One region of the Marinomonas sp. TI.3.20 genome, then DNA from elsewhere that is predicted to be linked to it. Evidence: riboswitches for the same ligand, from Rfam matches in the RefSeq annotation. Region 1 holds a riboswitch; each other region holds the start of a gene.

Region 1 (3,268 bases):
AGCAAGGCCACCAAAACAGCCAGCAAGCAACAAACTTAACAGTGCTGTAGGTATCGCAATTTTTAAAGAAACCCAGACAGCATGCCACGTCGCCCTTGATAGCAGTGTAGGTAAAAACTTATCTGAAAATATAGGGTCAAAAATAGCCAAAAATGGTGGCAAGACTAATAACAAAGCAATAATCATGATGAACATATCAAAGCCGCGCGCCACCCTACTGTCTCGTACGGAATAAGATTGCACTTTCAACAAGCTGGCATCTTGTTGATTTTTAGGCACCACTTTATAAATAACCATTGCAACTACCGTACAAATGGCCACTTGAAGTAGTGATAAAAAGCTGGCTTTATCTAAATCAAAATCAAAGCGTAACGCCTGATAAATCGCTACTTCCAAGGTGCTCGATTTAGGTCCACCTCCCAAACTCAACACAACAGAAAAGCTTGAAAAACACAGCATAAACACCAGAACAAAAGCACCTGGTAGAACTTTTTTGATATAAGGCCATTCAATAAGCGAAAACGATGCTCCTCTTGAAAATCCTAATTGAGAAGCGAGCCGCCATTGCCCAGAAGGCACAAGATTGTACCCCTGTAGCAACAGCCGCACTGCCAACGGCATGTTAAAAAACACATGCGCCAACAAAATACCTAGTAACCCATAAAGAGGAACATTGATCCCTAACCCTGTCGCTAACCAACCAGATCGACCATAGACCACAACAATACCTAAAATGGCAACAATCGTTGGCACCACCATAGACACAGCAAATAACTGTAGCAGTAAATTTTTACCTTTAAATTTTCGATGACTTAAACAAGAAGCAACCGGAATCGCAATAAGCAAACTAAGTACACTACTTAATAACGCTTGCCATAATGAAAATCGAATAATTCGCCACAAATACGCATTTTGTAAATATCCCGACCACTGTGAGATATCCATATAATGCAATAGAGCCGCCAAACTGGCGGCTCCAATAAATACAAAGAGTAAAACACCGATTAATGCAGGTAACAGCCGCATAAAAAGACGAACAGATGAACGACATTGCCCCATTAGCGTGTCGTTGCTTCAAGCCATTCATTTATCCAAGCTTGACGATGCTTAGCAACCTCATCAGCTGACAGTGTTAGCACCTTCACTGGTTTAGGCAAAGTACTGAAAACCGCTGGCAATGGCTTGGCCTGCTTAACAACAGGGAACATCCAGTTCCCCGTCGCAATAGTAGACTGAAAACCTGGCGTTAGAATAAACTGCATAAATTTCTTAGCCAAAGCAGGATGTGGCGCATTTTTTAACATCGCTGCCACTTCTACTTGTGGATAAAATCCTTCACTCGCGGAGGCCGCTTTATATTGTGTTTTGCCTTCTTCAATCACATGGTAAGCAGGTGAAGTTGTATAACTTAATACCACATCCGACTCGCCTTTTAAGAAAAGACCATACGCGTCAGACCAGCTTTTTGTCACGGTTACCGTGTGCTTTGCTAGCGTGGCCCATGCGTCAGCCGCTTTATCGCCATAAACTGCTTTCATCCAAAGCAACAAACCTAACCCAGGCGTACTGGTTCTCGGATCTTGATAAATGACTCGTAGATTTTGATTTTCAACAATAGATTTCAGGCTGGTCGGCGGTGTTTTTAGCTTGTTTGCATTATAGATAAAAGCAAAATAACCTTGGTCAAATGGCACAAAAATAGGACTCGTCCAAGTATTAGGGGTAACAACATGGCTCGTATTAACACCAGAATCCGCTAACAATCCCGTCTTTTCTGCTTTTTTCATTAGGTTAAGATCGAGGCCTAGCACAACGTCTGCCGCTGAATTTTTACCTTCAAGCTGTATTCGTGATAAAAGACCAACAGAAGAATCGACGGTGACAAACTTTAATTCACAGCCACACTCTTTTTCAAAGTTGGCTTTGATTTTTGGACCTGGCCCCCAATCAGAAGCAAAAGAATCATAGGTATAAACATTCAAGGTTTCGGCAAAAGAAGCGCTCGAGAAAGACAATAACGCCCCCGTGATGGCGCCAGCGCTTAGTAAAAATTTATTCATTGTGTCGCTCCTAAAAGTGAGCGGCGTACAGGGGAAATGGCAAGAAGGGCTTGCTATCTCGATTCCTACGCCAGCATGATCTGGATCAGGTTCAATGGGTTAGCGTATCCGCTTCTCAGTGATGGCTAAAATTCAACCAAAACACCCCATGAGATAATTGTGTTGCTATTGTAATCAGTCGTCTAGCGGAAGTCTATTTCAGATAAAACTCGCGTCACTGCACCTTGATTTTGCTGAGCAAACCGCAAGGCTGCTTGCCCAAGACGATGGCACTGACTGTGCTTTCCTGCTAATGAGATCACCACTTCTTGTAGCTGTTCTGCGTTTTGACAGCGAATAGCACCACGATGCTGGATAAGCTGCTCGGTAATATCTGCAAAGTTAAAGGTAAAAGGCCCAACCAGTGTAGCTCGAGCCAACAAAGCAGGTTCAATAGGATTATGACCACCCCGCTTAATAAGACTACCACCGACAAAAGCCAAATCAGCCGCTTGATAGTACTGCATCAGCTCACCCATAGAGTCTCCGATAACAACATTCAACCCGGCCCAGTTTGCAGGTTCGATCTCGCTGCGCAACGCGACATGATCAAAATATTCGCAAGCCAGTTCATACACGCTCTGAAAGCGCTCAGGATGTCGAGGAACCAAAATCAGTAAGGCATCAGGGTATTTTTCCACTAACGCTTGATGGATTTTTAGCAAAGGTTCATCTTCGCCGTTATGCGTACTACCCGCAGTCCAGACAAACGAACTCGACATTTGCCGATGCCAGTTTTGCTCTGCAACCGAGGCCGGCACACTTAGGTCAAACTTAATACTGCCGGTAACCAACACATTGTTCGCCCCCAATGCACTGAAGCGGTCGGCATCTGCCTGAGCATGTGCCAAGAAACTCGTTGGCAATGCCATTAATCGCTTCGATAAACGGGGAAAACGCTGGTACTGCTTAAAAGAGCGCTCACTCAAGCGGGCATTGACAATATTAATACGCAAGCCTTTACGCCTCGCTTGTAGCAGAAGATTAGGCCAAAGCTCTGTTTCTACAATCAATAAGTGATCGCAGTCAATCTGCTTTAATGCGCGTTTAACCGCACACCGCCAATCCATAGGCAAATACCGGTGAGACGCAAACGGAAATGTCTTTTCAACTTGCTCAGCACCTGTCGGTGTCATCGTTGTAATAAGCATTGATCGCTCAGGGTATTT
Region 2 (3,268 bases), on a different contig from region 1:
CTTTATAACTTTGTAGGGCATTGTCATAAGCGTCTGTTAATTCTTTTGGCGCTTTATAGGGATGATAAATACTGTCAGGCACTCCACTTTCTTGGCTTCCAGGTGGTGCGTACTGAGGTAAATTGTCCTGAGATCTATTTAAATTCGTCGAGCTACAAGCACTTAGCAGCAATGCACAGACGGTTAATGATATGATGCGGAGATTAATTAGGCTCATAAGCTCATAAAATGACAGATAAAAGAGGCAGTATGGTAGCACATAGTTCAGATGATGTGAGGGGCACGCTATACATAGTTGCAACTCCGATTGGTAATCTTGATGATTTTAGTAGAAGAGCTGAAAAGATTTTACGGGAAGTAGACTATATTGCCGCAGAAGACACGCGTCATACGCGCCGTCTATTGAATCACTTTGGTATCGAGGCGAAGCTTTTTTCGATCCACGATCATAATGAAAAAGACAAATCCGAGTACGTCGCCAGTTTGCTCGAAGAGGGCAAAAGCGTGGCCTTAGTGTCGGATGCTGGAACGCCGCTTATTTCTGACCCAGGTTATCACATTGTCAGCTTCTTGCGGGCTCGTGGGTTAACTGTTGCGCCTGTACCAGGTGCTTGTGCTTTGATTTCTGCTTTGTGTGCCTCAGGTTTGCCGACGGACCAATTCTTTTTTGCAGGCTTTGTACCAGCGAAGTCCAAAGCACGTTGTGATTTGTTTGACTCATGGAAAACGCAAGCGGGAACCGTAGTATTTTACGAATCAACCCATCGTATTTATGATTCAATTAAGGATGTTTTGAGTGTCTACGGTGACGATGCTAGATTGGTACTTGCTCGAGAAGTTACTAAGACGTTTGAAACTTTTTTATCGGGTACGGCGGCGGAAATACTCGCCATGTTTGATGTCGATGCGAACCAAATGCGCGGCGAGTTCGTGGTAATGCTGAGTTTTACGCAAGAAAGTGGTGATGAAAAAGAACTCGAAGCCAAGCGTATTTTGGGGATCTTGTTAGAGGATTTACCGGTTAAGCAAGCCGCGGCAATGGCGGCTAAATTAACGGGTGAGAAGAAGAATTATCTTTATAAAATGGCACTAGAAATGCAGGGTTAATAACACCTACTTGGCTTGATTTCTGAATATCTGGTCGACTCTAATGTGGGCGCTGAGTGTTTACATTAGAGAAAGACTGGGTATACTCGTTGGCACTTGTCGGAGTGCCATTTGGCTGAGATCGCATCATTAAGTGCGGGATCCGCAGAACCTGATCGGGTTAACACCCGCGTAGGAAACAAGAAAGTCTCTATTTTTCTTATCTGCATCAAATGAACTCCTGTGAAGGTTGTTAATTTGATGTCACGTTATTTTCATCATCTTTTAATACCTCCACAGGGCTCATCTTTTTTGCGAACTAAATCCCGTTAATAATGGGTATTTTTTGTCGTAATCGAGCACCCAGACAAGCAATTCTCTATTTTTTCATAGTAGGAACTGCTTATGTCAACCTCACAAAAAATCACTAAAAAAACCCGAGATCAAGCGCGTCTTGATGCCAAAACTTTTATCGAATCCCTACAAGCAAGGCCTTTTCCTGCGTCTGAGCGTATTTATCTGACGGGGTCAGAAGAGTCGATTCGCGTGCCAATGCGCAAAATCAATCTGACGGATACGCCAATCGGTTCAGATCCAGATAATTTGACCTTCGAACCTAATGAAGCGATTTACGTGTACGACTGCTCAGGTCCTTATGCAGACCCAGAAGCCAATATAGATGTGCACCAAGGCTTGGCGGCTATGCGTGCGCCTTGGATTGAACGCCGTCAAGACACCATAACATTACCCCATGTGTCGTCAGAATTTGCTCAAGCGCGATTAACGGATATTGCCCTTGAATCCCTGCGTTTTCAAAACTTACTGACAGTACGAAAAGCCCGCGAAGGCCAATGTGTGACGCAAATGCATTACGCTAGAAAAGGCATAGTTACCCCTGAAATGGAATACATTGCGCTGCGTGAAAATCAAAATTTAGACGCCATAAAAAGTGAGTTATTACGCAAGCAGCATCCTGGGCAAAGCTTTGGCGCCAATATCCAAACGCGCATTACGCCAGAATTTGTCCGCGATGAAGTGGCCGCTGGCCGCGCTATTATTCCTGCCAATATTAATCACCCAGAAAGCGAACCTATGATCATTGGGCGTAACTTTTTGGTAAAAGTGAACGCCAACATTGGTAATTCAGCGGTGACATCTTCCATTGAAGAAGAGGTCGAAAAGTTGGTTTGGTCAACCCGTTGGGGTGCTGATACCGTGATGGATTTGTCCACCGGTAAAAACATCCATGAAACCCGCGAATGGATCTTGCGTAATTCTCCAGTGCCCATTGGTACTGTGCCGATTTACCAAGCGTTAGAAAAAGTGAACGGCGTGGCTGAAGCGCTTAATTGGGAAGTCTTTAAAGACACCTTAATCGAGCAGGCTGAACAAGGCGTGGATTATTTCACCATTCATGCCGGTGTGTTACTGCGTTTTGTACCTATGACGGCAAAGCGCTTAACCGGCATAGTGTCTCGTGGTGGTTCCATCATGGCGAAATGGTGCTTGGCTCACCATCAAGAGAGCTTCTTGTATGAGCGTTTTCGCGATATTTGTGAAATCTGCGCCGCCTACGATGTGTCACTTTCGTTGGGCGATGGCTTACGCCCCGGTTCGATTATGGACGCTAACGACGAAGCACAAATGTCAGAACTGCGCACTCTAGGTGAGTTGACGAAAGTGGCATGGGAATACGATGTGCAAGTGATGATCGAAGGCCCTGGTCATGTGCCAATGCAGTTGATCAAAGAGAACATGACTGAGCAATTGGAGCATTGTCATGAAGCGCCATTTTATACCTTAGGGCCGCTCACTCAAGATATTGCACCGGGTTACGATCACATTACCTCTGGCATAGGCGCCGCGCAAATTGGTTGGTATGGCTGTGCCATGCTGTGCTACGTGACGCCCAAAGAGCATTTGGGTTTACCGAATAAAGAAGACGTTAAAGAAGGTTTGATTACCTACAAAATCGCCGCCCATGCCGCGGATTTAGCTAAAGGTCACCCCGGCGCTCAAGTACGTGACAATGCGTTATCGAAGGCGCGTTTTGAGTTCCGCTGGGAAGACCAATTTAATCTTGCGTTTGACCCAGACACAGCGCGCGCTTATCACGATGAAACCTTGCCTCAGGCGTCTGGTAAAGTCGCGCATTTTTGCTCTATGTGTGGTCCGAAATTCT
Region 3 (3,268 bases), on a different contig from region 1:
TGAGGAAGTGCATTTTGCGCTGCTAGCAAGCCAACTTGATCCAATAGGAAACGCGCTTTTTCACGCACTTCACGGGTGATTTTTTGTTGGTTAAAACGGTAACTTAAGCAGACATTGTCTTCGACCGATAACCACGGCAGCAGCAAATCCTGTTGCGCCATATAAGCAATGCGGTGCTGAAAAGGCAGGCCATCACTGCAGGTTACGTTACCGCGCCAGTCTATTTTATCGTCTAGTAAACCTGCCAAATAACGCAGTAGCGAGGTTTTTCCGCTGCCGCTGCGCCCCAGCAAACAGGTCCATTCTCCCGCGGGAATGTCCATCGAGATGTCTTGTAAGGTGGCTGTTTCTGCTCCATGGTAATGCAAGCAAGCATGCTGAATAGAGAGTCCAAGTGGTGTCTGGCTCATTGTGTTGAGCCATCTTGATGCAGGGCAAAAAAGTGATTCACTGGACCATGGCCTTGACCAATATGGAGCTGGTCGGCGTGCTTGATTGCTTGGCTAATGTAGGATTTAGCGAGGTGAACGGCGTCGAGCAAAGAGTACCCTTGGGCCAGATAAGACGTCATCGCAGAGGAGAGAGTACAGCCGGTGCCGTGTGTGTTTTTCGTGTGAATCCGTGGAGCAGAGAGCCTTTCGACTGTGGTGGCCGTGATGAGTAGATCAAGGCTTTCTTCTTGGTCGTCTAAGTGACCGCCTTTTAGCAGTATGCAACTTGCCCCCAACGCTCTGAGCGTGGGCACCATGGCGAGCATCTCATCTTCGTTGGTTGGTCTTGGTAACCCGGTGAGCGCAGCAGCTTCAGGAAGGTTGGGCGTGATGATGTCTACCAGAGGGAAGAGCGTCTGTTTGAGTGTGTTAATGGCGCTTTCTTGCAGTAATAAGTCGCCACTGGTGGCAATCATTACGGGATCTAACACAATGAACTTGGGTCGATATTGGCGCAGTGTATCGGCCACGGTGTTGATGATGCTGCTGTCCGCTAGCATGCCTATTTTAACGGCAGTGATCTTGATGTCGCTAAAGACCGCGTCTAATTGGCTCTTAACGTGGTCTAGTGGAATCGGAAAAATAGCCGCAACGCCGAGGGTATTTTGCGACGTAATCGCGGTAATGGCTGAGCAGGCGAAGCCGCCAGTGGCAGAAATGGCTTTGATGTCTGCTTGAATGCCGGCGCCACCGCCGCTGTCTGACCCAGCGATGGTCAACACAATAGGTGTGCCAAGGCCGTTTGGCTGAGACGTTGGGTGGTTGTATTTAACCGGGTTGCTGTGTGGAACAGAGTGACTAGACATATGAGCTCCTAACGGTGACGCAAGGAACTGCATAAGCCAATTTGATCAGAAAGTGTTATCTGAACGCTTTATCGAGAAGCCCAAATTGGTATATGGGACACAGTGGCAAGCACTGTTATCACAATAGTTCCCTACGCCAGTGTTAACTGAATCAGGTTCAACGGGTCTCGTGTTATACGATCTCAGCAAAAAAATGCCCCCCGACTATGATGGCAACGATGGTAACAAGATTTGGTCAAAGACTCATCATTTTTTAATAATGTAAACATCGTCAATAATAATTAGAGTCTTATTTTGTTCTTAGGTATTTGTTCTTAGGTATTTATTATGGATTGTTTTTTATGAATTATTTGCTTGGCACTCTGTTTTATATTCACATAGCCTAAAGTGTTTTGCTAAACCTAAGCAAAATGTGGGCTAAGGTTTTTATTCCCCATTCTCTTTGTTCCATATTTTGCCCACTAAAGTTCACTCTAAAACAGTGACGGTATTTCCCTGTCGCAGAAAATAATGGTCCTGGAGCAAATCCCACCCCTTCTAATCGGCACTGCTCTACTAGCTTTATACTGTCGACACTTTTATTAAGCTCAACCCATAATATAAAGCCGCCATTAGGAAAACTTACTCGAGTATCGTTAGGGAAATAACGTTTGATCACGGTGAGCATATGATCTCTTTGTTTTTCATAGCGTTGGCGCATAGTTCGAATATGTTTATCGTATTCACCGAGGCGAATGAATTGCGCAATAGCGAGTTGTGGAAGTGTTGGGCACATGGAGCTACTGACGTATTTTATGTGAGTTACCTTGTCTCGATAACGTCCTGGTGCAATCCAGCCAACTCGCATGCCAGGTGCGATAGTTTTAGAAAACGATGAGCAAAGTAGTACTCGACCGTCTTCGTCGAAGGACTTAATGGTCCTAGGACGAGGAAACTGGTAGGCGATATCACCATAAATATCATCTTCGATAATGGCAATGTCATAGCTTTGAGCGAGTCGATAAAGGCGCTCTTTTTTGTCGTCTGGCATGGTGTAGCCAAGAGGATTATTACAGGTCGGTGTGACTAAAATAGCTTTAATTGGCCATTGATCTAGCGCGAGCTCTAAGGCTTCTAGACTGATTCCTGTTTCTGGGTGAGTGGGTATTTCCATTGCCTTAAGGTTAGCGGCTTTAATGGCCTGCATAGAACCATAAAAGCTAGGTGATTCAATCGCAACAATATCCCCAGGCTCAGTTACGGCACGCAGACAAACAGAAAGTGCTTCTTGGCAACCTGATGTGACCACGATATCGTCAGGGTGAAGTTGGCAGCCAGAAGCGCCAGCTAAGCGACATAGCTGAGTTCGTAACTCTTGAGAACCCCTGATGTCGCCATAGCCGAGACCTAATTCTGGGCTTTTCTTAGAAAGGTCTGCCAGTGTTTTTAACAGCGGTTTTAATGTTGATACCGTCATATCTGGCATTGCATGTTGTAATTGAGCGCCTTTTTCGTCGCCGCGAATCATTAGCATATTAAAGACTTCTTCCCATTGGGATACATCAAGCGGCCGTTGAGGTGGGCGCGATACGCGAGGGAGATTATCAACACGGGGTTTTTGGACGACAAAATAGCCTGATTTTGGACGAGCTTCGACTAATATATCTTGTTCTAGTTGACGATATGCTTCTTGAACCGTCGAAATACTGACGCCATGTTCTTGGGATAATTGACGCACAGAAGGTAACTTATCACCCGGTTTATAAAAGCCTAATTCGATGTGTTCTCTTAGTCGCTTTGATAGATCTTGATATAGGCTCATGGTGTATTCTCCTTTGCACGTATAGCTGTATTGATTCGTCGCGATATTGTAGCTGAGCCTGCGTCATCAAATTACCATACAGATATTGGAAATTGCCACCATACAGTCAAATAAAGTTTTTTCTGTATGGTTAATAAAGTGATTTTTTGAGTCTGTATTGATTTCAAGTC

Evidence for each region. Region 1 has a riboswitch for thiamine pyrophosphate ahead of thiB (thiamine ABC transporter substrate binding subunit). Riboswitches for the same ligand answer to the same signal wherever they lie in the genome.
Region 2: another riboswitch for thiamine pyrophosphate. It lies ahead of thiC (phosphomethylpyrimidine synthase ThiC); the one in region 1 lies ahead of thiB (thiamine ABC transporter substrate binding subunit).
Region 3: another riboswitch for thiamine pyrophosphate. It lies ahead of thiD (bifunctional hydroxymethylpyrimidine kinase/phosphomethylpyrimidine kinase); the one in region 1 lies ahead of thiB (thiamine ABC transporter substrate binding subunit).

Annotation. Positions count from the first base shown of each region.
Region 1 covers NZ_JBAKAS010000003.1:163,715-166,982, forward strand. Annotated here, with positions in the region: gene thiP (thiamine/thiamine pyrophosphate ABC transporter permease) at 1-1,059, opposite strand, end outside; gene thiB (thiamine ABC transporter substrate binding subunit) at 1,059-2,060, opposite strand; TPP riboswitch at 2,105-2,219, opposite strand; gene V6259_RS04970 (3-deoxy-D-manno-octulosonic acid transferase) at 2,243-3,268, opposite strand, start outside.
Region 2 covers NZ_JBAKAS010000002.1:94,033-97,300, reverse strand. Annotated here, with positions in the region: gene V6259_RS02960 (penicillin-binding protein activator) at 1-217, opposite strand, end outside; gene rsmI (16S rRNA (cytidine(1402)-2'-O)-methyltransferase) at 229-1,107, shown strand; TPP riboswitch at 1,198-1,302, shown strand; gene thiC (phosphomethylpyrimidine synthase ThiC) at 1,492-3,268, shown strand, end outside.
Region 3 covers NZ_JBAKAS010000013.1:37,360-40,627, forward strand. Annotated here, with positions in the region: gene V6259_RS13320 (ABC transporter ATP-binding protein) at 1-410, opposite strand, end outside; gene thiD (bifunctional hydroxymethylpyrimidine kinase/phosphomethylpyrimidine kinase) at 407-1,297, opposite strand; TPP riboswitch at 1,409-1,510, opposite strand; gene V6259_RS13330 (aminotransferase-like domain-containing protein) at 1,680-3,098, opposite strand.